DNA from 3 places in the Streptomyces sp. NPDC099050 genome. Region 3 is predicted to be linked to each of the others. Evidence: predicted binding sites of a transcription regulator. Region 3 holds the regulator's gene; each other region holds the start of a gene.
The links. Region 3 encodes HrcA, which represses chaperone genes, less so after heat shock. Its sites were predicted from a motif close to TTNGCACTCNGNNNNNCNGAGTGCNAA; they were not measured.

Region 1 (9,845 bases), on a different contig from region 3:
GCGTTCTCCAGCGCGGAGCGGGTGACCTTGACCGGGTCGATGACGCCGGCCTTGACCAGGTCGCCGTACTCGCCCGTGGCGGCGTTGAAGCCCTGGCCCTTTTCGAGCTCGGCGACCTTCGCGGTGATGACGTAGCCCTCGAGGCCGGCGTTCTCGGCGATCCAGCGCAGCGGCTCGACGGCGGCGCGGCGCACGACCGCGACACCGGTGGCCTCGTCGCCCGACAGGCCGAGGTTGCCTTCCAGCACCTTCACGGCGTGGACGAGAGCGGAGCCACCGCCGGAGACGATGCCCTCCTCGACCGCGGCGCGGGTCGCCGAGATGGCGTCCTCGAGACGGTGCTTCTTCTCCTTGAGCTCCACCTCGGTGGCGGCGCCGACCTTGATGACGCAGACGCCGCCGGCGAGCTTCGCCAGGCGCTCCTGCAGCTTCTCGCGGTCCCAGTCCGAGTCGGTCGACTCGATCTCGGCCTTGATCTGGTTGACGCGGCCGAGGACCTCTTCGGAGGAGCCGCCACCGTCGACGATGGTGGTGCTGTCCTTGGAGATCGTGACGCGGCGGGCGGAGCCCAGTACGTCCAGACCGGCCTGGTCGAGCTTGAGGCCGACCTCCTCGGCGATGACGGTGGCACCGGTGAGGGTGGCCATGTCCTGGAGCATCGCCTTGCGGCGGTCACCGAAGCCGGGCGCCTTGACGGCGACGGCGTTGAAGGTGCCACGGATCTTGTTGACGACGAGGGTGGAGAGCGCCTCGCCCTCGACGTCCTCGGCGATGATCAGGAGCGGCTTGGAGGCGCCGGCCTGGATGACCTTCTCGAGCAGCGGCAGGAGGTCCTGGATGGAGGAGATCTTGCCCTGGTTGATCAGGATGTACGGGTCATCGAGGATGGCCTCCATACGCTCCTGGTCGGAGACCATGTACGGGGACAGGTAGCCCTTGTCGAAGGCCATGCCCTCGGTGAACTCGAGCTCCAGGCCGAAGGCGTTGGACTCCTCGACGGTGATGACACCGTCCTTGCCGACCTTGTCCATCGCCTCGGCGATGAGGTCGCCGACCTGCTGGTCCTGCGCGGAGAGCGCGGCCACGGCGGCGATGTCGGACTTGTCCTCGATCGGGCGGGCGGTCGCGAGGAGCTCCTCGGACACGGCCTTGACCGCGGCGTCGATGCCCTTCTTCAGGGCGGCCGGGGAAGCACCCGCGGCAACGTTGCGCAGACCCTCGCGGACCAGCGCCTGCGCCAGGACGGTGGCGGTGGTGGTGCCGTCACCCGCGACGTCGTTGGTCTTGGTCGCGACCTCCTTGACGAGCTGCGCGCCAAGGTTCTCGTACGGGTCGTCGAGCTCGACCTCACGCGCGATGGTGACGCCGTCGTTCGTGATGGTGGGAGCGCCGAACTTCTTGTCGATGACGACGTTGCGGCCCTTGGGACCGATCGTCACCTTGACGGTGTCGGCGAGCTTGTTGACGCCACGCTCAAGGGCGCGACGGGCGTCCTCGTCAAACTTGAGAATCTTCGGCATGGGAGCGGTTCAGCCCTCTCGTTGCTATCCCCGGCCGCTCACCGCGACCGCCTGTCAGACACGAACTACGCCCCTCGCCGCCCGGCATCAGCAGGGGTGACCAGGGGCGTAGCTCAAAGCAAAACTGGAGAAGTGATTACTTCTCGACGATCGCGAGCACGTCGCGGGCCGAGAGGACGAGGTACTCCTCGCCGTTGTACTTCACTTCGGTGCCGCCGTACTTGGAGTACAGGACGACGTCGCCGACGGTGACGTCCAGCGGGAGACGCTGGCCGTCCTCGAAGCGACCCGGACCCACGGCGAGGACGACGCCCTCCTGGGGCTTCTCCTTCGCGGTGTCCGGGATGACCAGGCCAGAGGCCGTGGTCTGCTCGGCGTCGAGCGGCTGGACCACAATGCGGTCCTCGAGCGGCTTGATGGCAACCTTGGAGCTGGTGGTCGTCACGATCTGACCTTCCGCTTCGGAGATCCGGGGTTAATTGTCTGAGGTGGCGACCAGGTCGATCCGTCGTCGCGGGTGCCGGATCCGTCTGTCGCCGTGTTGGCACTCACCAGGGGCGAGTGCCAGACGCGAGACTATTCCGGGGATTAGCACTCGGTCAAGCGGAGTGCCAATACGCGCCGCTGGTTTCGCAGCCTTGGCCGCCTGCGCGGGGCCCGTTCCCGGGTTCTCGGGGGCGCCCCCGGCCCCCGAATCCTGCGGCGCCGTTGCCGGGGACCGGTCCCCGGGCCCCTGCGCCTCAAGCGCCGGCGGGGCTGGGGGTGGCCTGGGTGGGGGCTGGCTGCGGGTGGGGGGGGGGGGGGGGGGGGGGGGGGGGGGGGGGGGGGGGGGGGGGGGGGGCGGGGGGGGGGGTGGGGTGTCGGCCTGGACTGCATGATTTAGGCGCCCTGTCCTCTGCTTCGACAGTGATGCCGAGTAGGGCGCCACAAATCACGCTTTACGTCCCGGCCAACACCCCACCCCGCCCCCGTCCCCGACCCCGGCACGCAGCCCCCACCGACCCCGCCCTTTCAGCCGTCCGGCGTTTGAGGACCGGGGTCTGGGGCGGAGCCCCAGGGGTCCGGGCGCAGCCCGGGACCCCTGCTCTTCAGCCGGTCCGGCGTTTGAGGACCGGGTCAGGGCGGAGGCCTGGGAACGGTGGAAGGGCGGGTAGGGGAACTCCGCCCCGCAGGGCCCACCCAGCCGCATCCGCGCACCGGGCTGGAACGCGACATAGCGTGATCGGGCAGGTGCGTCAAGCCCCGAATGCGAGTGGCGTGACGCGGATCCCGGCCGAGGGTTTATTTGGAGTACGCCCTCACCGGGAAACGCCGGAAGAGCCAGAGGGCAGGAAGTCACCCCGAATTCCCTCTCTTGATTTTCCGAATGGAGAACGGCCATGTTCAAGATTCTTTCGACCCGCCGCCTTGTCCTTGCTTCCGCTTCCGTCGCCCTGCTGGGTGGTGGCATAGCCCTTCCCGCCACGGCGATGGCGGCCCCCGCTCCGCAGCACGCGGTGTCCTTCCTTCAGGACGACAGTGCGGATGGCATCGGTACGGGTGGCGACGCCAATGCCGAGAACACGACCGTCGGCGGGACCTCGCAGGGTGGCAACGCCGACAGTGGTGTCGGCAGCTGTAAGGGCAAGTGCACGATCACTACGGGAGATGCCCGGGGTGGGGACTCCAGTGCCGATGCCATCAATAGCGGTGACGCCACCGCCGTGGGCGGCGACGGTACCGGTACGGGTGGGAACCTGAACAAGGTCGACAAGCAGGTGGTGAAGAACCAGGTCAAGAAGGACCTCAAGGCGAAGCTGGGCAAGTGAGCCCAGGAGGTCACCCAGCAACGGCGGCGCCCCGGGAACCCCCGGGGCGCCGCCGCGCAGCCGTGCGAGGCCGGAGTCAGGAAGGACTGGGGGTGGGGTCCAGGTAGACGCGGCGGATCGCCGGGAAGCGGTCGCGGAGCTGCGTTTCGGCGATCTCGCAGGCCGCCTCCACCTGCGCGGCAGACGCCAGATCGTGGAAGTCGATCTTCGCCGCGATCAGCACCTCCGACGGCCCCTGCACCAGCGTGGTCAGCTCCAGCACGGCCTCGATGTGCAGCACCGACAGGAGCTCCTCCCGTACCTGCGCCCGCATCCCCTCCGGCAGCGGCCGCCCGATCAGGTACTGCGCGTTCGAGCGCCCCAGCTCCCACGCCACCCACACCAGCAGCAGTCCGATGAGGAGCGAGGCGACCCCGTCGTACACGCCCGAGCCCGTGAGCTGTGCTCCCAGCAGGCCGCCCGCCGCCAGTGCCAGGCCGATCAGCGCGGCTACGTTCTCCAGGAGGACAGCCTTCACCGCCGTGTCCGGGGTGTGTTTCACGTACAGCCCCAGCGGCGCCCGCATCCGCGCCGCCTCGCTCTTGACCTGCCGCCAGGCGACCAGGAGGGAGTATCCCTCCAGGGCGGCGGCGACGGCCAGGATGATGTAGGAGAGGGTCGGGTTTCCGGGGTCCTCGCCGTGGAGGAGGGTGTGGATGCCGTCGTAGACGGCGAACACCGCGCCGCCGACGAAGGTGGCGACCGAGGCGAGGAGTGCCCAGATGTAGCGCTCCGGCCCGTAGCCCAGTGGGTGCGCCTCGTCCGCCGGCTTCGCGCTCCGCTTCAGCGCGGTCAGGAGCATCACCTCGGTCACCGTGTCGGCCACCGAGTGCGCCGCCTCGGAGAGCATGGCGCTGGATCCGCTCAGGATGCCGCCCACGGCCTTGGCCGCGGCGATGCCGAGGTTGGTGACCACGGCGACGATGACCGTGCCGATGCTCTCGTTCTCGGCCTGGCCGTCGGTTCCGTTTCCGTCCACCATCGCATCGCTGCTGGTCATGGTGTGACGTTACGTCGGACGGCCGTACTACGCGCGCGGGACGCGCACCACGCCCTCCTGAATGACCGTCACGGCGAGCCTGCCGTCCTGGGTCCAGATCCTGGCCTGGCCGAGGCCCCGGCCGGCCGCCGCCGAGGGCGACTCCTGGTCGTAGAGCAGCCATTCGTCGGCGCGGAACGGCCGGTGGAACCACATCGCGTGGTCGAGCGATGCGCCGACCACGTCGCCGACCGCCCATCCGCCCTTCCCGTGCGCGAGCAGCACCGAGTCGAGCAGGGTCATGTCGGAGACGTAGGTGGCCAGGCAGGTGTGCAGGAGCGCGTCGTCGCTCTCCAGCTTGTCGGAGGTGCGGAACCACACCTGCGAGCGCGGTTCGACCGGTTCGCCGACGCTGCCCCAGGGCGGGACCGTCGCGTACCGCAGGTCGACCGCGCCGCGCGCCTCGATCAGGCGTTCCACGGTGCCCGGGTCGCGGAAGACCCCGCGGAAGAGCGGGAGCGATTCCGCGGCCGTCGGGAGGGTCTCCGGATCGGGGGCGTCGGGCATCGCGGCCTGGTGGTCGAGGCCCTCCTCGTACGTCTGGAAGGACGCGGAGAGGTGGAAGATCGGCTGGCCGTGCTGGACGGCGACGACGCGGCGCGTGGTGAAGGAGCGTCCGTCGCGGATCCGGTCCACCGAGTACACGATGGGCGCGCCGGGGTCACCGGCGCGCAGGAAGTACGAGTGGAGCGAGTGCGCGGTGCGGTCCGCGGGGACGGTCCGGCCCGCGGCGACCAGCGCCTGGGCGGCGACCTGGCCGCCGAAGACCCGCGGTACCAGCGCGGAACGACTGGTACCGCGGAAGATGTTCTCCTCGATCTGCTCGAGGTCGAGCAGATCGAGGAGAGTCGTGAGGGCCTCGTTCATGGGGGAAGGCTAGATGCCTTACAGGCCCATCGACTTGGCGATGATGGACTTCATGACCTCGCTGGTGCCGCCGTAGATGCGGTTCACGCGGTTGTCGGCGTACAGGCGGGCGATCGGGTACTCGTTCATGTAGCCGTAGCCGCCGTGCAGCTGGAGGCACTTGTCGATGACGCGGTGCGCGACCTCGGTGCAGAACAGCTTCGCGGAAGCGGCCTCGGCGGCGGTGAGCTCACCGGCGTCCAGGGCCTCCAGGGCGCGGTCGGCGACGGCCTCGGCGGCGTCCACCTCGGCCTGGCAGGCGGCCAGTTCGAACTTGGTGTTCTGGAAGTGCGCGACCGGCTTGCCGAAGACGGTGCGGTCGGTGACGTACTGCTGGGCGAACCGGACGGCGGCCTTGGACTGCGCGTACGCGCCGAAGGCGATGCCCCAGCGCTCGGACGGCAGGTTGGCGCCGAGGTAGTAGAAGCCCTTGTTCTCCTCGCCGAGCAGGTCCTCGACCGGGACCTTCACGTCGACGAACGCCAGCTCGGCGGTGTCGGAGGTGCGCAGGCCGAGCTTGTCGAGCTTGCGGCCGATCGAGTAGCCCTCGGACTTGGTGTCCACGGCGAAGAGGGAGATGCCGAAGCGGCGGTCGTCCTCGCTGGGGGCGGAGGTGCGGGCGCAGACGATCACGCGGTCGGCGTGCACGCCGCCGGTGATGAAGGTCTTGGAGCCGTTGAGGACGTAGTGGGTGCCGTCCTCGGAGAGCTTCGCGGTGGTCTTCATGCCCGCGACGTCGGAGCCGGTGCCCGGCTCGGTCATCGCCAGGGCCCACATCTCCTCGCCGGAGACGAACTTGGGCAGGAAGCGCTTCTTCTGCTCGTCGCCCGCCAGCATCTTGATGTAGGGGAGGGCGAGCAGGACGTGCACGCCGGAGCCGCCGAAGTTGACGCCCGCGCGGGAGGTCTCTTCGTAGAGGACGGCCTCGAACTTGTGGGTGTCCAGGCCGGCGCCGCCGAACTCCTCGGGGACGTTGATGCCGAAGATGCCCAGCTCGCCGAGCTTGTAGTAGAACTCGCGCGGGGCCTGGCCGGCCGCGAACCACTCGTCGTAGACCGGGACGACCTCGGCCTCGATGAAGGCGCGGATGGTCTCGCGGAACGCCTCGTGGTCCTCGTTGAACACCGTACGGCGCACGGCCGACTCCCTTCGTCGCGGCAGTCAGCCGCCCAATCTAAGCGCTTGCTCAGATTAAGTTACCGGCGAGTTGGTCGTGCTGTCCAGAGTGAGGTCGGGCACGTCGGTCCGGAGGCCGGTCAGAAGCCGTCGCAGACGGCCGAGGCGAGGGGGCCGGTGGCCGTCGCCGTGACGGGCGGGTCGTCGTCCACCGTCACCGAGCAGGTGGCGGTGCCGCCGTCGGGGCCCAGGGTGACGACGAGGGAGCCGCCCTTGACGAAGCCCTTCGTGGTGAGCTCCTCGGTCCAGGGCAGGGCCCGGTCGCTGACCTGGCTGGTGGACAGGTTCCCGTCGCGCCAGGTCGAGTAGGTGATGGCCACGCCCGAGGCGGTGCCGGTGGCCGCGTACGTGATGCGGGCCGGGCGCGCGGCCTCCTCGGACACCTCGTCGACGAAGACGGCGAAGAGGGCGGTGCAGCCGCCGAGCAGGAGCAGGAGCAGGCCCAGGAGTACCCATGGCCATCGGCGGCGCCTCCGGGGCGGCGGGTGCGGCTGCGGCTGCTGGGGTGGGCGCGGTCCCCAGTGAGGGGGGTCCGAGGGGTCCGAGGGGCTGTCCGGCCGGTTCATGTCCCCAGCGTCTCCCCGTCCGTCGCACGCCGCGACACGGCCTACGGGCCGTCCGGGCCGTCGGTGTGGCGCAGCGCGAACCACAGCTCCATCCGGGTGTCCGGGTCGTCCAGGTCGGCTTCGCCCAGCAGGCCGGCGATCCGGGAGATGCGCTGGCGGACGGTGTTGCGGTGGATGCCGAGGGCGGCCGCGCTGCGGTCCCAGCTGCCGTGGTGGGCCAGCCAGGCGTGCAGGGTCTCCCGGAGTGCGGAGGAGAGGGGCGCGAGCACGGCCTCGGCGTGGGCCCGGGCCTCGGCAGCGCCGACCAGGCCCGAGAAGCCGGGGTCCCGGTGCCGGACCAACCGGGTACGGGCCGCCTCGGCGCGCTCCAGGGCCCGCCCGGCCTGCGCGTCGGCGCCGGGCAGGCCGCCGGGCTCGGCCGCGGCGCTCACCCCGAGCCGCCAGCCGGGTTGCGGGGCGGGCTCGCGGCGGGTGAGTAGGCGTACGGAGCCTGGGGGTACGGAGCCTGCGCGTGCGGAGCCGGGGGGTACGGAGCCTGGGTGTGCGGAGCCTGTGCGTGCGGCGTCCTCGCGCAGGGGATCCCCGGGTACGGAGGACCCGCGCGGGTCCAGCAGTACGGTGCCCAGCGCGGCCGCCAGGGCCCGCGGGTCCCCGGTGCCGCGGGCGTGGACGGCGTACCAGGGCCCGGGGCCCAGTGCCGTCGCCGGATCCCCGTCGAGCAGCAGCCGGGTCAGGGCGGCCTCCGACCCGGCGGGGCGGTGGGCGGTGAGCAGCGTCAGCAGGACGGCCGCGACCGAGGCGATGGTGTGGTCCCCGGGTGCCCGCGTCGGGTTCGCGAGGGCGAGGACCCGCCCGTCGCCCAGGGCGTGGACGCTGAGGTGGAGGCCGCCGTGGGTCGCCGTGGCGGTGACGGCGGAGCCGGGTGCGACCCGTCGGGCGAGTTCGGTGAGCACGTCGAGCGCCTCGGGCGCGGGCGCCGTTCCGGCGGAGGCGCCGGGGGCGGTGAGGGTGGCGAGGGTGGCCGGGCCGGCCGTGCCGGAAAGTCCCGCCGTTCCCACCTTTCCCGCCGGTCCAGAGGGTCCCGCCGGTCCTGCGGGCATCGGCCCGTGTTCCGCCCCGGCGGCGCCCGCCCCGAGGCCCTGCTCCTGACGGGCGTCCGGGCCCTCCGGCGCGGTGGGCGCGGCCCCGGTCCCTGCTGTGGTGGGTTTCGGCCCGACTCCTGTCCCGGCGGGTGCGGTCCGGACGGCCCCTGTCCCGGTGGGCGCGGGCCGATCGGCGCTTGCCCTGGTGGGCGCAGGCCCGGCCCCTGTCCCGGTGGGTGCCGACCGATCGGCGCTTGCCCCGGTGGGTCCGGGCCCCGTCCCTGCTTCGGTGAGTGCAGGCCCGGCCCCTGTCCCGGTGGGCGCGGGCCGATCGGCGCTTGCCCCGGTGGGTGCGGGCCCCGTCCCTGCTTCGGTGGGTGCCGCCCCGGATCCCGCTGCTGCGGGTCCTGCCACCGTGGGCCCCGGCATGGTGGCCCCCGGGGCGTCCGGCCGGGTGGTGGGGAGGAGGCCGGCCCAGCCGCCCAGGGCCGCCGCCAGGCGGCGCAGGACGGCCGGGACCGGGTCCGGGCGGGCGGCGGCCGCCGCCAGGGACTGCTGGGCCTCGGTCACCCGGCGGAGCTCGGCGGTGCGGGCCCGTGCCATCAGCCGCCAGACGCTCCGACCGACCGCGGTGAAGGGGGTCCCGGGCGGCACCTCGATCAGCGGCAGCCCGTACTGCTCACAGGCCTCGACGAGGGACCGCGGCACGGTCTCGTGCACCGGTGTCACTCCGAAGCCGACAGCCCCGACCCCGGCCCGGACCAGCCGCGCGACGTACGGTCCGGCCTCGATCAGCCCGGCATCCGCGTGTCCGGCGCCAGCGTGTCCGGCACCCGCGCGCCCGGCATCCGCGCGCCTGGTGCCGGCCTGGTCCGTACTGCCCGCCCCGCTGTGGGCACGCCCGCTGTCCGCGTGTCCCGCGCCCCCGTGGCCGGGGCGAACGTCGGCGAGCCCGACTCCCGCCGGACCGCCGCCCACCCCCGATGGCTCCGCCTGGCCGCCTGCGGCGTGGTCCGTGTCCCGGGTCGGCGAGGCCTCCGCCCCCGAGGGCTCCGCCCGGCTGCCCGGGGCGGGTTCCGTCCCCCCGGCCGGCCAGGCCACCGCCGCGAGGCCCGCGCCCGCCGTCAGGAGGAGTTCGCCGCCCAGCAGGTACGGGGACGGGTCCGCCATCTCGGAGGCGTGGACCCCGTGCAGTTCCGCTTCGGCGGGCCCCGCCAGGTGGCGCAGCCCCAGTTCGTGGTCGGCGAGCAGCCGGCCGAGCGCGACCGGCGGGGTGGGAGGGGCTTCCATGAGTGGATACTCCGTACACATCGGGGGAGCCTGATGGATGAAACGTACACTTCGCCCACCCCGGGTGTCCGTTTACGCTCGAAGGACCGCACCGCACACCTCCCCGGAAGGCCCCCCATGAGCACGCAGCCGCGCGGCCCCGTCGACTCCTCCCGCATCCCGCGCTACGCGGGCCCCGCGACCTTCGCCCGGCTGCCCCGCCTGGACGAGGTCGGCGGCAAGGCCGACGTGGCCGTCGTCGGCGTGCCGTTCGACTCCGGAGTCTCGTACCGCCCCGGCGCCCGCTTCGGCGGCAACGCGATCCGCGAGGCCTCCCGCCTGCTGCGCCCGTACAACCCCGCGCAGGACGCCTCCCCGTTCGCGCTCGCGCAGGTCGCCGACGCCGGCGACATCGCGGCGAACCCCTTCAACATCAACGA
Region 2 (9,845 bases), on a different contig from region 3:
GCACCGTCGGTGCCTCCGTCGACCTCGGTCCCGCCACCGGCCTTTCCTGTCGTGAGTGCGGTACCCGCTTCGAGCTCGGCCCGATCTTCGCCTGCGCCGAGTGCTTCGGACCGCTCGAAGTCGCCTACGAGCTGCCCCTGGGCGACCCGGAAGCCCTGCGCGCCGCCATCGAGGCCGGCCCGAACAACATCTGGCGCTACGCGCCGCTGCTGCCCGTCCCGGCGGACGTGGCCTCCAAGCCGAGCCTGAACCCCGGCTTCACCAAGCTCGTGGACGCGGCCAACCTGGCCAAGGAGCTCGGCTTCACCGGCAAGCTGTACGTCAAGGACGACTCCGGCAACCCGACGCACTCCTTCAAGGACCGCGTCGTGGCCATCGCCGTCGAGGCCGCCCGCGCCTTCGGCTTCACCACCCTCTCCTGCTCCTCCACCGGCAACCTGGCCGGCGCCGTCGGCGCCGCGGCCGCCCGCGCCGGCTTCCGCTCCTGTGTGTTCATCCCGCACGACCTGGAGCAGGGCAAGGTCGTCATGGCCGGTGTCTACGGTGGCGACCTGGTCGGCATCGAGGGCAACTATGACGACGTCAACCGCTTCTGCTCCGAGCTCATCGGCGACCCGCTGGGCGAGGGCTGGGGCTTCGTCAACGTCAACCTGCGCCCGTACTACGGCGAGGGTTCCAAGACCCTGGCGTACGAGATCTGCGAGCAGCTCGGCTGGCAGCTGCCCGACCAGATCGTCATCCCGATCGCGTCCGGCTCGCAGCTCACGAAGATCGACAAGGGTCTCCAGGAGCTGATCAAGCTCGGCCTCGTCGAGGACAAGCCGTACAAGATCTTCGGCGCCCAGGCCGAGGGCTGCTCCCCCGTCTCGACCGCCTTCAAGGCCGGTCACGAGGTGGTCCGCCCGCAGAAGCCGAACACCATCGCCAAGTCGCTGGCCATCGGCAACCCGGCGGACGGCCCGTACGTCCTGGACATCGCGCGCCGCACCGGCGGGTTCGTCGAGGACGTCAACGACGAGCAGGTCGTCGAGGCCATCAAGATCCTCGCGCAGACCGAGGGCATCTTCGCCGAGACCGCGGGCGGCGTGACCGTCGGCGTGACGAAGAAGCTCGTCGAGAACGGGCAGCTCGACCCCACGCTGACCACCGTGATCCTGAACACCGGTGACGGCCTCAAGACCCTGGAGGCGGTGGCCGCCGACAGTGGCCAGACCGCCACGATCCGCCCGAGCCTGGACGCGTTCCGCGCCGCCAACCTCGCCTGATTCCTCCTCCCTGCACACCGGAAAGGCAGTAGCGCCATGAGCGTCAACGTCCGCATCCCCACCATCCTGCGCACCTACACCGGCGGCCAGGCCGAGGTCTCCGCCGAGGGCGCGACCCTCGAAGAGGTCATCCAGTCCCTGGAGGCGAGCCACCCCGGCATCGCCGCGCGCGTCCTGGACGACCAGGGCAAGCTGCGCCGCTTCGTCAACGTCTACGTCAACGACGACGACGTGCGCTTCGAGGGCGGGCTGCAGACGTCCACGCCGGACGGCGCCGGCATCTCGATCATCCCCGCCGTCGCGGGCGGCTGCTGAGCCTTCGCGGCACCTCGCGGCACTTCGCGGCACCTCGTAGGGCCTGGCAGGACCTCGTAGAAACTGAATTGCCCCCTCCGTTAAGAAACGGAGGGGGCAATTCTGCTGGATTGGGCGCGGTAGAGTTGGGGAAGTCCCCTCCGCTGTTCTTGCCCGCCGCATATGAACGGGTCGCGTGAGGGTTGACATTGAGTCAACATGCAAGTGCGCTATGGGTCCTTGGCGTGGTTTGTCCGGCCCGAGTTGCCCTGGAATATTCCGGGTTTTCACCCTATTTCAATCTTTTGCCGTGTCCAGATTTCTCGTCGGAATGACCTGTTGCAGACAGCAGCGGTGCGGATACATTCAGCCCCGGTCGAGGCGTTCCGGCGCAAGTTCTGACCCGGGACCGCGAAGTGCGGTCCTGCGCAAGGGCCAGTAATAGGGGAGTTAGGCATGGCTCAGGGCACCGTCAAGTGGTTCAACGCGGAGAAGGGCTACGGCTTCATCGCGGTCGACGGTGGTGCGGATGTGTTCGTCCACTACAGCGCCATCCAGATGGACGGGTACCGCACCCTTGAAGAGGGTCAGCGGGTCGAGTTCGAGATCTCGCAGGGCCAGAAGGGTCCGCAGGCGGACATGGTCAAGCTCGCCGCCGGCTAGTCCGACCGCGATCGGCCACCTACACGTCCGCGGTCACGCACAGCGGCCGCGCACGACGGCACAACGGCATATGTACGAGGGGCCCACATCCTGGACACGGGATGCGGGCCCCTCGTGCGTGGCGGTCCCGGAGCCCTTGCGGCGTCCGGGTGTTCATCCCGGGTTGCGCGAAGCCGCTTGCACTCGGGGTGGTCGAGTGCTAATCATTGGCGTTAGCACTCTCCGGGTGAGAGTGCTACTAAACGAGGACCGGGTCAGTGAGGCCCGCAGGGTCCGGCGGGAAGAAACCGCCGGGCACGCAGGCCGTCCGTCGCGGGCGCGGGCGCGGTCCGGGAGCAATCCACCGCTGTCCGGGAGGACCACTTCAGATGGCCAAGATCATTGCGTTCAACGAGGAGGCCCGGCGCGGTCTCGAGCGAGGCATGAACCAGCTCGCCGACGCCGTCAAGGTCACCCTTGGCCCCAAGGGTCGCAACGTCGTCCTTGAGAAGAAGTGGGGCGCCCCCACGATCACCAACGATGGTGTCTCCATCGCCAAGGAGATCGAGCTCGAGGACCCGTACGAGAAGATCGGCGCAGAGCTGGTCAAGGAAGTCGCCAAGAAGACGGACGACGTCGCCGGCGACGGTACGACCACCGCCACCGTTCTCGCCCAGGCGCTCGTCCGCGAGGGCCTGCGCAACGTGGCCGCCGGTGCGAACCCGATGGCCCTCAAGCGCGGTATCGAGAAGGCCGTCGAGGCCGTCTCCGCCGCCCTGCTGGCGCAGGCCAAGGACGTCGAGACCAAGGAGCAGATCGCTTCTACGGCCTCCATCTCCGCCGCCGACACCCAGATCGGCGAGCTCATCGCCGAGGCCATGGACAAGGTCGGCAAGGAAGGCGTCATCACGGTCGAGGAGTCGCAGACCTTCGGCCTGGAGCTCGAGCTCACCGAGGGCATGCGCTTCGACAAGGGCTACATCTCGGCGTACTTCGCCACCGACATGGAGCGCATGGAGTCGTCCCTCGACGACCCGTACATCCTGATCGTCAACTCCAAGATCGGCTCGGTCAAGGACCTGCTGCCGCTCCTGGAGAAGGTCATGCAGTCCGGCAAGCCGCTGCTGATCATCGCCGAGGACGTCGAGGGCGAGGCGCTCTCCACCCTCGTCGTCAACAAGATCCGCGGCACCTTCAAGTCCGTCGCCGTCAAGGCTCCGGGCTTCGGTGACCGTCGCAAGGCCATGCTCGGCGACATCGCCATCCTCACGGGCGGCACGGTCATCTCCGAGGAGGTCGGCCTCAAGCTCGAGAACGCCGGTCTCGACCTGCTCGGCCGCGCCCGCAAGGTCGTCATCACCAAGGACGAGACCACCATCGTCGACGGCTCCGGTGACAGCGACCAGGTCCAGGGTCGCGTCAACCAGATCCGCGCCGAGATCGAGAACTCCGACTCGGACTACGACCGCGAGAAGCTGCAGGAGCGCCTGGCGAAGCTCGCCGGCGGTGTCGCGGTCATCAAGGCCGGCGCCGCGACCGAGGTGGAGCTCAAGGAGCGCAAGCACCGCATCGAGGACGCCGTTCGCAACGCGAAGGCGGCCGTCGAAGAGGGCATCGTCGCCGGTGGCGGCGTGGCCCTGCTGCAGGCCTCCTCGGTCTTCGACAAGCTGGAGCTCACCGGCGACGAGGCGACCGGCGCCAACGCCGTCAAGCTCGCGCTGGAGGCCCCGCTCAAGCAGATCGCCGTCAACGGTGGTCTCGAGGGTGGCGTCGTCGTGGAGAAGGTCCGCAACCTGCAGATCGGTTGGGGCCTGAACGCCGCGACCGGCGAGTACGTGGACATGATCGCCGAGGGCATCATCGACCCGGCGAAGGTCACCCGCTCCGCGCTGCAGAACGCGGCGTCGATCGCGGCCCTCTTCCTCACCACCGAGGCCGTCATCGCCGACAAGCCCGAGAAGGCCGGCGCGGCTGCCGGCGGCGGCATGCCGGGCGGCGACATGGACTTCTGATCCACCCCCGGGCTCCGGCCCGAAGGTAGATCGGCTGTTCGCATCACGTATCGAGGGCGGCACCCCCAGCTGGGGGTGCCGCCCTCGGGCGTTTCAGAACGCGGAGGTGTCGACGGTGCAGTCGAAGGGCTCGGGGACGTGCAGGTCCTCGCCGAAGGACACCGTCTGACGGAAGCGGTAGCCGTGCGGCGAGGGGTCGGAGAAGCAGGTGATCTCCTTCTCCTGCATGTCGACGACCAGGTACACGGGGACCAGTCGGCCGTACACCTCCAGTTTTTCGTTCCAGTCCGCGTCCTTGGTGGACACGGAAGTGAACTCGGCGACCAGAGACAGGGCCGCACTGTCCGCGTGACGGCCCTCCTCATCGAAGGCAGCCTCGTCTGCGACGAACAGGTCGGGTGCGTAGGCTCGCTCTGCGGCGGGGAACCGGAAGAGAATGGGTGAGGTCTCGGTGATGTACCCCTCGGGGGCATGGACCTTGAGCTGCTCACGAAGCGCACGCATGCTGCGCAGGTAGCGCAGCGTGGAGAACGGCGACACGACGATCTTCCCCCGGATGAGCTCGGCCTTGAAGCCGACTGGTGTGTCCATCTCCGCGACCGTGTGCAGGAGACTCTCGAATGACGGTGGATACGTCGTCTCTATGGGTGTGGCCCGGTCGATCATGATCGTCACCGTTGTCCTCCGCGTGGCGTGGCGTGCCGTGTACTGGGCGTGAGCCTGGTTCCAGGCTAGCGGCGGGTGGGCGGTCGCGCCCGGGTGCCGAGACGGGGCACCACCGATCGGGGGGCTTTGGTTGACTGATGGCATGAGCGATCTCTTCGTGAAGATCTGCGGTCTGAAGACCGCCCGTGACGTCGAGGCGGCCGTTGCCGCTGGGGCGGATGCCGTCGGCTTCGTCTTCGCGCCCGGGAGCCCGCGTACGGTCGACGCGGCCATCGCGCGGGAGCTGGCGGCCGGCGTTCCGGACGGGGTGCTCACCGTGGGGGTGTTCCGGGGGCAGTCCGTCGCCGAGGTGCGGCGGTTCGCCGAGGAGAGCGGCGTACGGGGCGTGCAGCTGCACGGCGAGGAGGGCCCGGAGGACTTCGCGACGCTGCGCGCCGAGGGCCGCACCCTGCTGCGGGCGACGGCGCACCACGTGGAGCGCTGCGGGGAGTACGGCGAGGACCTGCTCCTGATCGACGCCCCGGACCCAGGCTCCGGCAAGCCGTGGAACTGGGGCTCGGCGGAGTTCACGGCCCCCGCGGGCCGCTGGCTGCTGGCGGGCGGGCTGACCCCGGCCAACGTGGCGCGGGCCCTCGCGGTCACGGGCGCCTGGGGCGTGGACGTCTCCAGCGGCGTGGAGAGCGAGCGCGGCGTGAAGTCCCCGGACCTCATCCGCGCCTTCATCACGGCGGCCCGCGCGGCGGGGCCCGGCCGGGGCTGACGGACCCGGAGCGGAGGGACCCGGAGCGGAGGGACCCGGAGCGGAGGGGAAGGGGGCGAAGGGACCCGGAGCGGAGGGGAAGGGGGCGAAGGGCGCGAGACGCGGGTCTTCGGACCCTTCGGCGGCGGACGTAGGTCCCTGTCCGCGGGCCTTCCGCCCCGGGGAGACTTCGCATCATGGACACTCTGGATTCGGTGATCGTCAACATCAACGATCATCTCTGGACCTACCTGCTGATTCCGCTGGTGGTCGGTGCGGGCCTGCACTTCACGGTCCGCTCCCGGGGTGTGCAGCTGCGCCTGCTTCCCGAGATGTTCCGGGTGGTGAAGGAGAAGACCCCGCCGCGCGCCGACGGCCGCAAGCAGGTCTCGTCCTTCGGCGCCTTCACGATCTCGGCCGCCGCGCGCGTCGGGACGGGCAACATCGTCGGCGGCGCCTTCGGCTTCCGCGAGCTGGCGGCCGGCGGCATCGGCGCGGCGATCCAGCAGGGCATCCGGCGCGGCATGTTCTCCAACGAGGCGGGCCTGGGCTCGGCCCCGAACGCGGGCGCCGCCGCCGAGGTCTCGCACCCGGTCAAGCAGGGCCTCGTACAGTCCCTGGGCGTCTTCTTCGACACCCTCCTCGTGTGCACGATGACGGCCTTCATCGTCCTGGTCACCAACCCGGAGCTGTCGGGCCGCCAGGGCGCGGACCTGACGCAGACCGCGCTGAGCGACACGCTGGGCGGGTGGGCCGGCCACTTCCTGACCGTGGTGGTCTTCATGCTCGCCTTCAGCAGCATGATCGGGAACTACCACTACGGCGAGACCAACATCCAGTTCATCACCCGCAAGCGGTGGGTCCTGCCGGGGTACCGGGTGCTCGTCCTGTCGGCGGTCGTCCTGGGCTCGCTCGGCTCGGTGTCGGTCGTCTGGAACCTGGCGGACGTGTTCATGGGCCTCATGGCGCTGATCAACCTCGCCGCGATCATCCCGCTGTCGGCCATCGCCTTCCGGCTCCTGGACGACTACCTCGCCCAGCGCCGGGCGGGCCTGGAGCCGGTCTTCACCCGGGACCGCATGCCGGACCTCCGCGGGGTCCAGTGCTGGGACCCGGTCCGGTTGACGGTCCCGTCGGCGCAGGCGCCGGAGCGGGTGTAGAGGGCGCTTCCGCCACTCGATCGTGGGACGCTGAACGAAGCGGCCGCATGCCGTGAACCCGTCTGTCTACGCTCGCTGGCATATGCCACAAGAGAGGGGACCCGCGATGACCGCAGCCATGGTCGAGCCCGACCGGAACGCCGACGGCCCCACGTGGGAGTACCTGCTACAGAGCTGGCGTGGCCTGGACGTGCCGGAGGGCTGGCGCGCCGAGATCGACGGAGGACAGATCACCTTGGTGCCGCCGCCCCACCGCCACCACAACGGAATCGCGGCCAGGGTGCAGCGCGCCTTGTACGGGATCCTGCCGCCCGAGTGGGAGGTCTATCAGACCCTCGGCATCCACATCGCCGCACTCGACAAGCTCTACGTGCCCGACCTCGTGGTCGCCCCCGCTGCCCTGGTCGATGACGTCGCAGCCGAGGTCTCCGACCCCGTCGACGCCGCCGAGGCGCTGCTCGTCGTGGAGATCACCTCCAAGAGCAACGCCGAGGACGACCGGAAGAAGAAGCTCTGGGCCTACGCCCACGCCCCCGTCCCGGTCTACCTCCTCATCGACCGCTTCGACGAGCACGGCCCCACGGCCACCCTGTTCACCGAGCCGCAGAACGGCGCCTACAAGCACGCCGACCGGGTCGCCTTCGGCGACGGGCTGCGGCTCCCCGAGCCCTTCGCGCTGACGCTCGACACGGGGAGCTTCCCGCACTGATCCGGGGCAGGACCGCTAGAACGCCGGGCCGGCGACCGTGACCGGGCCGTCCGGCTCGACCGAGGTCACGACGGCCGTCGACCGCAGGGAGTCGACCTGGCCGGGGGAGAGTCGGGCGCTGAAGCCGTTGAGGGCGTGGCGGTAGACGTGGACCGGGGTGATTCCGTACGCGTCGGCGACGGCGGCCGGGTCGAGGCCGCGGTGCACGGTGACGATGTACGCCGGCCACTCGGCCGGGGCCGTACGGGACGCGGGAGCCGCGGGGCCGGTGGTGGGGGCGAGGGGGGCGGCGTGCGCGGGCAGGGCGGCCGAGGCCGCCAGGGCGAGGGCGGCGAGGGCCGTCGGCAGGGTCCAGCTCGTACGGGTACGCATGACGGCGAGGCCACCACGTACGGCCGGTCCGGTCAACGACCCGCGGCGGCGCGGCGGTCGCGGGCGGGGGTGAACCGCGGGAACCGCGCGTGCGCCCCTCGCCGGATGCGCGCGCGGGTGCCTTCCGTACGGGTGAACCTGCCGGCCCGCGCCGCGCGGGCCGGAGCGGGGGCCGCGCAGGCCGGGAGGCCGCGTATGAGGGTGCGGAATCCTTTCCTCAGTCGGTACGGGAATCAGCTCGCGGCGCCGCCGTACGGCCGGTCCGGGCCGGTCAAGTCCCGCGACCGGCCCGCCGATGAAGGGGAGGGTCGCACTCCGGGACGGATTCCGCACCGCTGTTCCCATCGAACGGAGGCGGCTTCCGCATGCAGCCCTCCACCTTTCGGGAGTCCCCTCGATGCCCATGCGCCTGCTCGCCCGCGCCGCCACCGCAGCCCTGCTCGCGGTCGTCCCGGTGGCCGCCGGAGCCGCGTCCGCCGACGTCCTGCCCGAGCCGACCCCCGTGCCGCTGACCGTCTCGGCCAACGCCATCCCCGGCCAGTACATCGTGACGCTGGAGCCGGGCTTCGACCCGGCCAAGGTGGCGGAGCGGCTGGGCCTCAAGCCGAAGTTCCTCTACACCAAGGCCATGAACGGCTTCGCCGTCCCCATGACGAAGCTCCAGCTGGAGATCGCCCGCGTCGCCCTGGGCGTGAAGTCGGTGGAGACGGACGCGAAGGTCTCGGCCCCGTCGAGCACCGTGACGAAGGACGCCGCCCTGCGCGGGCCGTCGGCGTCCTGGGGTCTGGACCGGATCGACCAGACGAACCTGCCCCTCGACAACACCTTCACCACCCAGGGCAACGGCGCCGGGGTGACCGCGTACATCCTCGACACGGGCATCGACTACAAGCACGACGAGTTCGGCGGCCGGGCGACCTTCGGCTTCGACGCGATCAAGGACGGCCGCGACGGCCAGGACTGCAACGGCCACGGCACGCACGTCGCGGGCACGGTGGCCGGCAAGACGTACGGGGTGGCGCGCAAGGCGAACGTGGTCAGCGTCCGCGTCCTGAACTGCGAGGGTACGGGCGACTCCTCCGGGATCATCGCGGGCCTGGACTGGGTGGCCAAGAACGCCAAGCAGCCCGCCGTCCTCAACGGCTCCCTGGGCGGTGACAAGTCCGAGGTCCTGAACGCGGCGGCGGACGCCGTGACGGACGCGGGCGTCCTGCCGGTCTTCGCGGCGGGCAACTCCTCGAAGGACGCCTGCCTCGTCTCCCCCGCATCGGCGGGGAAGGCGTTCACGGTCGCGGCCACCAACCGGTACGACGAGGAGACCAGCTTCTCCAACTACGGTGAGTGCGTGAGCCTGTACGCGCCCGGAGAGGCGATCGTCTCCGCGAAGCTGGGCGGCGGCTCCGTGGCCGAGAACGGTACGTCCATGGCCGCCCCGCACGTCACCGGCGTGGCCGTCCTCTACAAGCAGGCGAACCCGGCCGCGACGCCGGAGAGCATCGTCGAGTACCTGCAGGACGAGTCCACGAAGGACGTGCTGAAGAGCATCAGCAAGACCTCCCCGAACGCTCTGCTGTTCACCAACGGCCTCTGACCACCGCGGGCGCGGGGACCGCGGCGCTCACGCAGCGGCGCGGTTCCAGCGCATCCGGGACCACGGCAGGGCAAGGCCGCCCCGGTCCGTCACCTCGCGCGGGGCGAGGGTCGCGATCGGGGCGGCCTCGCGGTGCCTCGCGTAGACGGTGTCCACGTAGCGGTGGCCGGTGTCGGGCGCGATGAAGAGGACCGTGCGGTGGGGTGAGCTCGCGTGTTCGTGTCGCGCGGCGAGGTACGCGGCGCCCGTCGAGAGGCCGGCGAAGACCGCGTGCCGGCGCAGCAGGTCGACGCTGCCGGCGAGGGCGGCGTCGAAGGAGATCCAGTGCAGGGTGTCGTACAGCGCGTGGGAGACGTTCCCGAAGGGGATGGAGCTGCCGATCCCGGCGATGATCA
Region 3 (9,845 bases):
CCCCGACATCGGCTACTTCTTCTCCGGCGCGGGCATCCACATCCTGGAGGGCTACGGGCTCACCGAGTCCAGCGCCGCCTCCTTCGTCAACCCGGGCGAGGCCTACCGCACCGGCACCGTCGGCAAGCCGCTCCCCGGCACCGAGGTCCGCATCGCCGACGACGGCGAAGTGCTGCTGCGCGGCCCCGGCATCATGCAGGGCTACCACGGGCAGCCCGAGAAGACCGCCGAGGTGCTGGAAGCCGACGGCTGGCTGCACACGGGCGACATCGGCGAGCTCTCCGCGGACGGCTACCTGCGCATCACCGACCGCAAGAAGGACCTGATCAAGACATCGGGCGGCAAGTACGTCGCCCCGGCGGAGATCGAGGGACAGTTCAAGGCGCTCTGCCCCTACGTCTCCAGCATCGTCGTCCACGGCGCCGACCGGAACTTCTGCTCCGCCCTCATCGCCCTCGACGAGCCCTCGATCCTGGTCTGGGCCGCCGAGAGCGGCCTGGAGGGCAAGACGTACTCCCAGGTCCTGGCCGCGCCCGAGACGAACCGGCTCATCGAGACCTACGTCCAGACCCTCAACGAGGGCCTCCAGCGCTGGCAGACGGTCAAGAAGTTCCGCCTCCTGCCGCGCGACCTGGACGTGGAGCACGGGGACCTCACCCCGAGCCTCAAGCTGAAGCGGCCGGTCGTCGAGCGCGAGTTCAAGCACCTCATCGAGGAGATGTACGAGGGGTCCCGGGAGGCGTAGCGCCGGGCGCGGTCCGGAGTGCGGTCCGGGTCGCGGTCCGGGGCCGCGGTTCGGGCACGGTCCGGGCCGCGGTTCGGGGCACGCCGAGAGACCGTAAACGACCTTGGGGCAGTGCGGGACAATGGGCGCATGCCTTCCGCACTGCCCGACGGTGAACCCATGCCCGAAGACGGCTCCCTGCCGCTCCACGCCTTGGCGGGCGCGGGCGAGCGGCCGCTCGGGTTCTACCTGCACGTCCCGTACTGCGCCACGCGCTGCGGGTACTGCGACTTCAACACCTACACGGCCACCGAGCTGCGGGGCACCGGCGGTGTGCTCGCCTCCCGGGAGAACTACGCCGACACCCTGATCGACGAGGTCAGGCTGGCGCGGAAGGTGCTCGGGGACGACCCCCGGGCCGTCCGGACCGTGTTCGTGGGCGGCGGCACGCCCACGCTGCTGCCCGCCGGCGACCTCGTACGGATGCTCGCGGCGATCCGCGAGGAATTCGGGCTGGCCGAGGACGCAGAGGTCACCACCGAGGCCAATCCGGAGTCGGTGAACCCGGAGTACCTGGCCGAGTTGCGCGCGGGCGGCTTCAACCGGATCTCCTTCGGCATGCAGAGCGCGAAGCAGCACGTCCTGAAGGTGCTGGACCGTACGCACACCCCCGGCCGGCCCGAGGCCTGCGTCGCGGAGGCGCGGGCGGCGGGCTTCGAGCACGTGAACCTGGACCTGATCTACGGGACGCCGGGGGAGTCGGACGAGGACTGGCGGGCGTCGCTGTCGGCGGCCCTGGGGGCCGGGCCCGATCACATCAGCGCCTATGCGCTGATCGTGGAGGAGGGCACCCAGCTGGCGCGGCGGATTCGCCGTGGCGAGGTCCCGATGACGGACGACGACGTCCACGCGGACCGGTACCTGATCCTCGACGCGGTGATGGCCGAGGCGGGGTACTCCTGGTACGAGGTCTCGAACTGGGCCACCTCCGAGGCCGGGCGGTGCCTGCACAACGAGCTGTACTGGCGCGGGGCCGACTGGTGGGGGGCCGGACCCGGAGCGCACTCGCACGTGGGCGGGGTGCGGTGGTGGAACGTGAAGCACCCGGGCGCGTATGCGGCGGCGCTGGCGGAGGGGCGGTCGCCCGGGGCCGGGCGGGAGCTCCTCTCGGAGGAGGACCGGCGGGTGGAGCGGATCCTGCTGGAGCTGCGGCTCGTGGACGGGGTGCCGCTGTCGCTGCTCGCGCCGGCGGGTCTCACCGCCTCGCGGCGCGCCCTGGCCGACGGTCTCCTCGAAGCGGGCCCGTACGCGGCCGGGCGGGCCGTTCTGACGCTGCGTGGACGCCTTCTGGCCGACGCGGTGGTCCGCGACCTGGTCGACTAGCCCCGTCCGGGGTGGGGGAGCCCTGCGGGGCCTTCCCCGACCCGCCCTTCCACCGTTCCCCGGGCTCCACCCGGACCCCCCTTGCCGCGTGCGGCGCCGTTGCCGGGGGCCAGCCCCCGGACCCCCGCGCCTCAAACGCCGGCGGGGCTGGAGGGTGCCGTCACGTGGTCGATCAAGTGCTCCACCGCGCCCAGCAGGGTCGGCTCCAGGTCCTTGTACGAGGTCACGCGCGACAGGATGTGCTGCCAGGTGGCCCCGGTGTTCTCCGGCCAGCCCAGGGCGCGGCAGATGCCCGTCTTCCAGTCCTGGCCGGGCGGGATGACCGGCCAGGCGCGGATGCCGAGGGCGGAGGGCTTCACCGCCTGCCAGACGTCCACGTACGGGTGGCCCACGATCAGGACGTGCGGGGAGGTCACCGCGGCGGCGATGCGGGACTCCTTGGAGCCCGGGACCAGGTGGTCGACCAGGATGCCCAGCCGGGCGTCGGCCGCGGGGGCGAAGTCGGCCACGACGGAGGGGAGGTCGTCGATGCCCTCCAGGTACTCCACCACGACGCCCTCGATCCGCAGGTCGTCGCCCCAGACCCGTTCGACGAGTTCGGCGTCGTGGCGGCCCTCCACGTAGATCCGGCCCGCCCGGGCCACCCGCGCCCGGGCTCCGGGCACGGCGAGGGAGCCCGAGGCGGTACGGGCCGGGGCGGCCGGCCCCCGGGCCGGGCGGGTCAGGGTCACCACGGCGCCGTCCAGGAGGAAGCCGCGGGGCTCGAGGGGGAACGCGCGGCGCTTGCCGAAGCGGTCCTCCAGGGTCACCGTGCCCGCCTCGCAGGCCACCACCGCGCCGCAGAAGTCCGTACCCGCCACTTCGACCACCAGGTCCGGATCGGCCGGCACCTCGGGGACGGGCTTGGGGCGCTTCCACTGCGGGGTTAGGTCGGGGGAGTACTCGCGCATCCGGCCGAGGGTAGGAGAGCGGGTCCCCTCACGAGTCCGACACGCCGAAACGCGCCGCCAGTGTGTCGCGTTGGGCACGCACGAAGGCCGCCTCGACCACCGCTCCGTGACCCGGTACGTACAGAGCGTCGTCCCCGCCCAGGGCGAGGAGCCGGTCCAGTGCGGCGGGCCACTGCCGGGGCGCCGCGTCCGGGCCCGCCTGCGGCTCCCCCGACTCCTCGACGAGGTCGCCGCAGAAGACCACCTCGCGCTCGCCGGGGACGAAGGCGGCCAGATCGTGCCGGGTGTGCCCCGGGCCCACGTTCGCCAGGAGGACCTGTACCCCGCCCAGGTCGAGGTTCCACTCGCCCGACACCAGGTGCCGGGGGAGCACCAGCAGGTCCGCCGCCTCGGCCGCCTCCGTCTCCGCGAGGCCGTGCCGGACCGCGTCGGCCCGCAGCTCCTCCCGGCTCGCGGAGAGCAGGGCGTCCAGCCCGACCGGGCCGTAGACCTCCGCCCCGGCGAAGGCCGCCCCGCCCAACACGTGGTCGAAATGTCCGTGTGTGAATGCGAGATGGGTCACGCGCCGCCCCGCCAGCCGCTCCGCCTCGGCGCGCACCAGCGCGCCTTCCCGCAGGGAGGACCCGGGGTCGATCAGAAGGGCCGAATCCTCGCCCACCACCAGTCCCACGGTGCAATCCCACACCGGCAGGCGCTTGCGGCCGGCCCGTTCGGTGAGCCGTTCCCAGCCCGCCTCTTCCCAACGCACGTCCATGCCGCGACGCTACCTTGGCGGGCCGCCCTTGCTAGGGGTGTACCACCCCGCCGTACACTGACCGGGGGATCTCTGGCACTCGAACGCCCGGAGTGCCAGCAGGCAGAGCCTGCCGAAGCCGCGAACGACGGAAACGATGGAGGTGTGCGCGATGCTCAGCGAACGCAGACTCGAAGTGCTGCGCGCCATCGTCCAGGACTACGTCGGGACGGAGGAGCCGGTCGGCTCCAAGGCGCTCACCGAGCGGCACCGGCTCGGCGTCTCGCCCGCGACCGTGCGCAACGACATGGCCGTGCTGGAGGACGAGGGCTACATCGCGCAGCCCCACACCAGCGCCGGCCGGATCCCCACCGACAAGGGCTACCGCCTCTTCGTCGACAAGCTGGCGGGGGTCAAACCGCTGTCGACGCCCGAGCGCCGGGCCATCCAGAACTTCCTCGACGGGGCGGTCGACCTCGACGACGTCGTCGGCCGTACCGTGCGGCTGCTCGCGCAGCTGACCCGGCAGGTCGCCGTCGTCCAGTACCCCTCGCTCACCCGGTCCACCGTCCGGCACGTGGAACTGCTCTCGCTGGCCCCGGCCCGCCTGATGCTGGTCCTCATCACGGACACCGGCCGGGTCGAGCAGCGGCTCGTCGACTGCCAGACCCCCTTCGCGGACACCTCGCTCGCGGACCTGCGGGCGCGCCTCAACAGCCGTGTCGTCGGCCGCCGGTTCACGGACGTGCCGCCGCTGGTGAAGGACCTTCCGGAGTCCTTCGAGAGCGAGGACCGGGTGACGGTGAAGGCCGTCCTCGACACCCTCCTCGAAACGCTGGTCGAGGAGGCGGAGGAGCGGCTGATGATCGGCGGCACCGCCAACCTCACCCGCTTCGGACACGATTTTCCCCTGACGATCAGGCCGGTGCTCGAAGCGCTGGAGGAGCAGGTCGTGCTCCTCAAGCTGCTGGGCGAGGCCAGTGAGTCGGGAATGGCCGTAAAGATCGGGCATGAGAACGCCTACGAGGGACTGAACTCCACGTCCGTCGTCTCGGTCGGCTACGGTTCGGGCGGCGAAGCAGTCGCCAAACTCGGCGTGGTCGGACCGACCCGCATGGACTACCCCGGAACGATGGGAGCGGTACGCGCAGTGGCACGTTACGTCGGACAGATCCTGGCGGAGTCGTAAGTGGCCACGGACTACTACGCCGTTCTCGGCGTGCGCCGCGACGCATCGCAGGACGAGATCAAGAAGGCCTTCCGGCGGCTCGCACGCGAGCTGCACCCGGATGTGAACCCCGATCCCAAGACGCAAGAGCGTTTCAAGGAGATCAACGCCGCCTACGAGGTCCTCTCGGACCCGCAGAAGAAGCAGGTCTTCGACCTCGGCGGAGACCCCCTGTCCTCCTCGGGCGGCGGCGGGGCCGGCGGCTTCGGAGCGGGTGGCTTCGGCAACTTCTCCGACATCATGGACGCCTTCTTCGGCCAGTCCTCGCAGCGCGGACCGCGCTCGCGGACCCGCCGGGGCCAGGACGCCATGATCCGCCTCGACCTGGAACTGGACGAGGCCGCCTTCGGCACGACCAAGGACATCCAGGTCGACACGGCCGTCGTCTGCACCACCTGCTCCGGTGAGGGCGCCGCCCCCGGCACCTCGGCGCAGACCTGCGACATGTGCCGCGGCCGCGGTGAGGTCTCGCAGGTCACCCGGTCCTTCCTGGGCCAGGTCATGACCTCGCGCCCCTGCCCGCAGTGCCAGGGCTTCGGCACCGTGGTCCCGACCCCGTGCCCCGAGTGCGCGGGCGACGGCCGGGTCCGCTCCCGCCGCAGCCTCACCGTCAAGATCCCGGCCGGCGTCGAGAACGGCACCCGGATCCAGCTCGCGGGCGAGGGCGAGGTCGGCCCCGGCGGCGGCCCCGCCGGCGACCTGTACGTGGAGATCCACGAGCTGCCGCACCCGACCTTCCAGCGGCGCGGGGACGACCTGCACTGCACGGTCACCATCCCGATGACCGCGGCGGCCCTGGGCACCAAGTGCCCGCTGGAGACGCTGGACGGCCTGGAGGAGATCGACATCCGGCCCGGCACCGGGTCCGGGCAGGCGATCCCGCTGCACGGGCGCGGCGTCACCCACCTGCGCGGTGGCGGGCGCGGCGACCTGATCGTGCACGTCGAGGTCACCACCCCCGGCAAGCTGGACCCGGCGCAGGAGGACCTGCTGCGCCAGCTGGCCAAGCTGCGGGGCGAGGAGCGGCCGATGGGCCAGTTCGCGCCGGGTCAGCAAGGCCTGTTCAGCCGCCTGAAGGACGCCTTCAACGGGCGCTGAGCCGCGCGCGGAGCACCGTAAGGGCGGCGTCCCGGCGGTGTACGAGAACGCCTGCGAGCCCGGTCCGGGGATGCCCCGGACCGGGCTCGCGGCCTGCGCGGCGGCGGGGCGGCGGCGGTATTCGGGCACCCCGGTGAAGGGGACTATGCCAGGCGAATGCGGTGATTCGGTCCCGTGAGCGGGACATGGCACGATGCAGCTCATGTCCTCCGCACCGAACGGTCTCTTCGCGTACCCGATCGTGCAGGCGCCCATGGCGGGCGGCGCGTCCTGCCCGCCGCTCGCGGCCGCCGTGTGCGAAGCGGGCGGGCTGGGCTTCCTCGCCGGCGGGTACAAGACCGCCGACGGCATGTACCAGGAGATCAAGCGGCTGCGCGCGCTCACCCGCCGCCCCTTCGGCGTCAACCTCTTCCTGCCGCAGACCTCCCACGCGGACCCGGCCGCCCTGGAGGTCTACCGCGGGCACCTCGCCAGCGAGGCGTCCTGGTACGAGATCTCCCTCGCCGACGAGGACATCATCGGCACCAGCGACGACGGCTACGACGCCAAACTGGCCATTCTCATCGAAGACCCGGTACCCGTGGTCTCGTTCACCTTCGGCCTGCCCTCGCCCGCGGCCTTCACCTGCCTGCGCAAGGTCGGTACGTACACGATCGCCACCGTCACCTCCGTCGAGGAGGCCCGAGCCGCCCAGGCGGCCGGCGCCGACGCCGTGTGCGTCCAGGGCGTGGAGGCGGGCGGCCACCAGGGCACCCACCGCGACGACCCGCAGGGCGACGGCACCGCCGGAGTCGGTCTGCTCGCGCTCGTCGCGCAGGTGCGCGAGGCCGTGGCCCTGCCGATCATCGCGGCGGGCGGCCTGATGCGCGGCTCGCAGATCGCCGCGCTGCTCGCCGCGGGCGCGGAGGCCGCGCAGCTCGGCACGGCCTTCCTGGCCTGCCCGGAGTCCGGCGCGCACCCGCTGCACAAGAAGGCCCTGACCGACCCGCTGTTCGTCCGCACGGAGCTGACCCGGGCCTTCTCGGGGCGGCCGGCCCGCGGACTGGTCAACCGGTTCATGCGCGAGCACGGCCCGTACGCCCCCGCCGCGTACCCGCAGGTCCACCACCTGACCGCGCCGCTGCGCAAGGCCGCCGCCGCGGCCGGGGACCCGCAGGGCATGGCCCTGTGGGCGGGCCAGGGGCACCGGCTGGCGCGGGCCCTGCCGGCCGGGGAACTGGTGGAGGTGCTCGCGGCGGAACTCGGCGCGGCACAGGACGCGTTGAAGGCAATGCAGATGAGGAGTGCGTCATGACCGCCCCGGTGTTCGTGGTCGAAAAGGTTCCCGCGGGGCCGGAGTTCGTCCTGGACGGTTCCGAGGGCCGCCACGCGGTTTCCGTGAAGCGGCTGGCCCCCGGCGAGGCCCTCGTGCTGACCGACGGCCGGGGCGGCTGGGCCGAGGCCGTCGTGAAGGCCGCCGAGGGCAAGGACCGCCTCGTCGTCTCCGTGTCCGGGGTCTTCGAGGAGCCGGAGCCGGCCGTCCGGATCACCGTCGTCCAGGCACTGCCCAAGGGGGACCGGGGCGAGGTCGCCGTCGAGACCATGACGGAGACCGGCGTCGACGCGATCGTGCCCTGGCAGGCCTCGCGCTGCATCACCCAGTGGCGCGGCGACCGGGGCGCCAAATCCCTCGCGAAGTGGCGGGCCACCGCCCGGGAGTCCGGCAAGCAGTCCCGCCGGGTCCGCTTCCCCGAGGTCGCGGAGGCGCTGTCGACCAAGCAGGTGGCGGCGCTGCTGGCGGAGGCCGACCTCGCGGTGGTCCTGCACGAGGACCGGGACGCACCCTCGGGCGCGCTGGCCACCGCGGAACTGCCGGCCGCCGGCTCCGTCGTCCTGGTCGTCGGACCCGAGGGCGGGGTCTCCCCGGACGAGCTCGCCGCCTTCGCCGCGGCCGGGGCGCACCCGTACCGGCTGGGCCCCTCGGTGCTGCGCACCTCCACGGCGGGCACGGCAGCGGCGGCGGTGCTGCTGGCGCGGACGGGGCGCTGGTCGTGACGGCCTGTTGGTCGTGACGGCCCGCTGGTCGTGACGGCCTGTTGGTCGTGACGGCCCGCTGGTCGTGACGGCCTGTTGGTCGTGACGGCCCGCTGGTCGTGACGGCCTGTTGGGCCTGACGGGCCAGCGGCCCTGACGGGTCCGGTGGGCGGTGGGCGGTGGGCGGTGGTGGATACGATGCCGGAATCGATCACCCGTCACGAAGGGCTCAGCACATGGCCGGGGAACCGCAGGCCGACTGCCTGTTCTGTAAGATCGTCGCGGGAACCATCCCCGCCACGGTCGTCCGGGAGACGGACACGACCGTCGCCTTCCGCGACATCAACCCGCAGGCGCCCACCCACGTCCTCGTCATCCCGAAGGCGCACTACCCCGACGCCGCCTCCCTCGCGGCCGCGGAGCCCGGGATCGCCGCCGACGTCCTGACCGAGGCCGGCCGGGTCGCGGCGGACGAGGGGCTCGCCGACCGCGGCTACCGGCTCGTCTTCAACACCGGCGCCGGCGCCGGCCAGGTCGTCTTCCACGCCCACGCCCACGTCCTCGGCGGCCGTGGCTTCGAATGGCCCCCGGGATAACCGTGTCGGCACGAGAATTCGTGGTGCTGGGCACCGCCAGCCAGGTGCCCACCCGCCACCGCAACCACAACGGCTACCTGCTGCGCTGGGACGGCGAGGGCATCCTCTTCGATCCCGGCGAGGGCACCCAGCGCCAGATGCTCCGCGCCGGGGTGGCCGCGCACGACATCAACCGGATCTGCGTCACCCACTTCCACGGTGACCACAGCCTCGGTCTCGCCGGGGTCATCCAGCGGATCAACCTGGACCGGGTCCCGCACCCCGTCACCGCCCACTACCCGGCCTCCGGGCAGAAGTTCTTCGACCGGCTGCGGTACGCCACGGCCTACCGCGAGACGGTCCAACTCGCGGAGGAGCCGGTGGCCGGGGACGGGGTCCTGGCGCGCGGGGACGCGTACACCCTGGACGCCGTACGGCTCTCGCACCCGGTGGAGTCCTTCGGCTACCGGGTCACCGAGCCCGACGGGCGCCGGATGCGGCCCGAACTGCTCGCGCTCCACGGCATCAAGGGGCCGGACGTGGGGCGGATCCAGCGCGAGGGCAGACTCGGCGGAGTCACGCTCGACGAGGTCAGCGAGGCGCGCGCCGGACAGCGGTTCGCCTTCGTCATGGACACCCGGCTCTGCGAGGGCGTCGAGGAGCTCGCGGCGGGCTGCGACATGCTGGTCATCGAGTCGACCTTCCTCGACGAGGACGTCCGACTGGCCACCGACCACGGGCACCTCACCGCCGGACAGGCCGCCCGGGTGGCCCGGGACGGCGGCGTGCGGCACCTCGTGCTGACGCACTTCTCGCAGCGCTACACCGACCCGTCGGAGTTCGAACGGCAGGCCCGCGCGGCCGGGTTCGAGGGCGAGCTGACGATCGCCGCGGACCTCGTACGGGTACCCGTGCCGAAGCGGGCCGGGTAGCGGGTGCTCCCGGTGCGGACCGGGGGCCCGCCTGTGCGGGACCTTCCGGTCTCGCCGACTCCTTGTCCCGGCAACCCCGTTGCGGGGACTCCTGGGGCGCGGAGGGGGCCCTGCGGGGCTGTCCCCTACCCGCCCTTCGCCCGTTCCCCGGGGCTGCGCCCCGGACCCCCTGGGGCTCCGCCCCCGTGAACGGCGCCGCACGTGGCAGG

Region 1: a site for HrcA is predicted at 2,109-2,135, ahead of groES (co-chaperone GroES). Genes of this name have one in related genera too.
Region 2: a site for HrcA is predicted at 2,399-2,425, ahead of groL (chaperonin GroEL). Genes of this name have one in related genera too.

Annotation. Positions count from the first base shown of each region.
Region 1 covers NZ_JBIWAE010000027.1:61,085-70,929, reverse strand. Annotated here, with positions in the region: gene groL (chaperonin GroEL) at 1-1,520, opposite strand, end outside; gene groES (co-chaperone GroES) at 1,657-1,965, opposite strand; gene ACIQV3_RS33800 (hypothetical protein) at 2,900-3,328, shown strand; gene ACIQV3_RS33795 (cation diffusion facilitator family transporter) at 3,405-4,367, opposite strand; gene ACIQV3_RS33790 (acyl-CoA thioesterase) at 4,395-5,273, opposite strand; gene ACIQV3_RS33785 (acyl-CoA dehydrogenase family protein) at 5,292-6,449, opposite strand; gene ACIQV3_RS33780 (hypothetical protein) at 6,569-7,054, opposite strand; gene ACIQV3_RS33775 (helix-turn-helix domain-containing protein) at 7,096-9,426, opposite strand; gene speB (agmatinase) at 9,544-9,845, shown strand, end outside.
Region 2 covers NZ_JBIWAE010000020.1:110,978-120,822, forward strand. Annotated here, with positions in the region: gene thrC (threonine synthase) at 1-1,265, shown strand, start outside; gene ACIQV3_RS29495 (ubiquitin-like small modifier protein 1) at 1,302-1,580, shown strand; gene ACIQV3_RS29500 (cold-shock protein) at 2,016-2,222, shown strand; gene groL (chaperonin GroEL) at 2,591-4,213, shown strand; gene ACIQV3_RS29510 (Uma2 family endonuclease) at 4,307-4,804, opposite strand; gene ACIQV3_RS29515 (phosphoribosylanthranilate isomerase) at 5,022-5,639, shown strand; gene ACIQV3_RS29520 (alanine/glycine:cation symporter family protein) at 5,816-6,778, shown strand; gene ACIQV3_RS29525 (Uma2 family endonuclease) at 6,885-7,487, shown strand; gene ACIQV3_RS29530 (protease inhibitor I9 family protein) at 7,503-7,859, opposite strand; gene ACIQV3_RS29535 (S8 family peptidase) at 8,263-9,450, shown strand; gene ACIQV3_RS29540 (pyridoxal-phosphate dependent enzyme) at 9,478-9,845, opposite strand, start outside.
Region 3 covers NZ_JBIWAE010000008.1:157,539-167,383, forward strand. Annotated here, with positions in the region: gene ACIQV3_RS16090 (AMP-dependent synthetase/ligase) at 1-745, shown strand, start outside; gene hemW (radical SAM family heme chaperone HemW) at 875-2,107, shown strand; gene ACIQV3_RS16100 (DUF3097 domain-containing protein) at 2,239-3,057, opposite strand; gene ACIQV3_RS16105 (MBL fold metallo-hydrolase) at 3,086-3,811, opposite strand; gene hrcA (heat-inducible transcriptional repressor HrcA) at 3,963-4,979, shown strand; gene dnaJ (molecular chaperone DnaJ) at 4,980-6,116, shown strand; gene ACIQV3_RS16120 (nitronate monooxygenase) at 6,319-7,410, shown strand; gene ACIQV3_RS16125 (16S rRNA (uracil(1498)-N(3))-methyltransferase) at 7,407-8,150, shown strand; gene ACIQV3_RS16130 (histidine triad nucleotide-binding protein) at 8,366-8,725, shown strand; gene ACIQV3_RS16135 (ribonuclease Z) at 8,728-9,636, shown strand.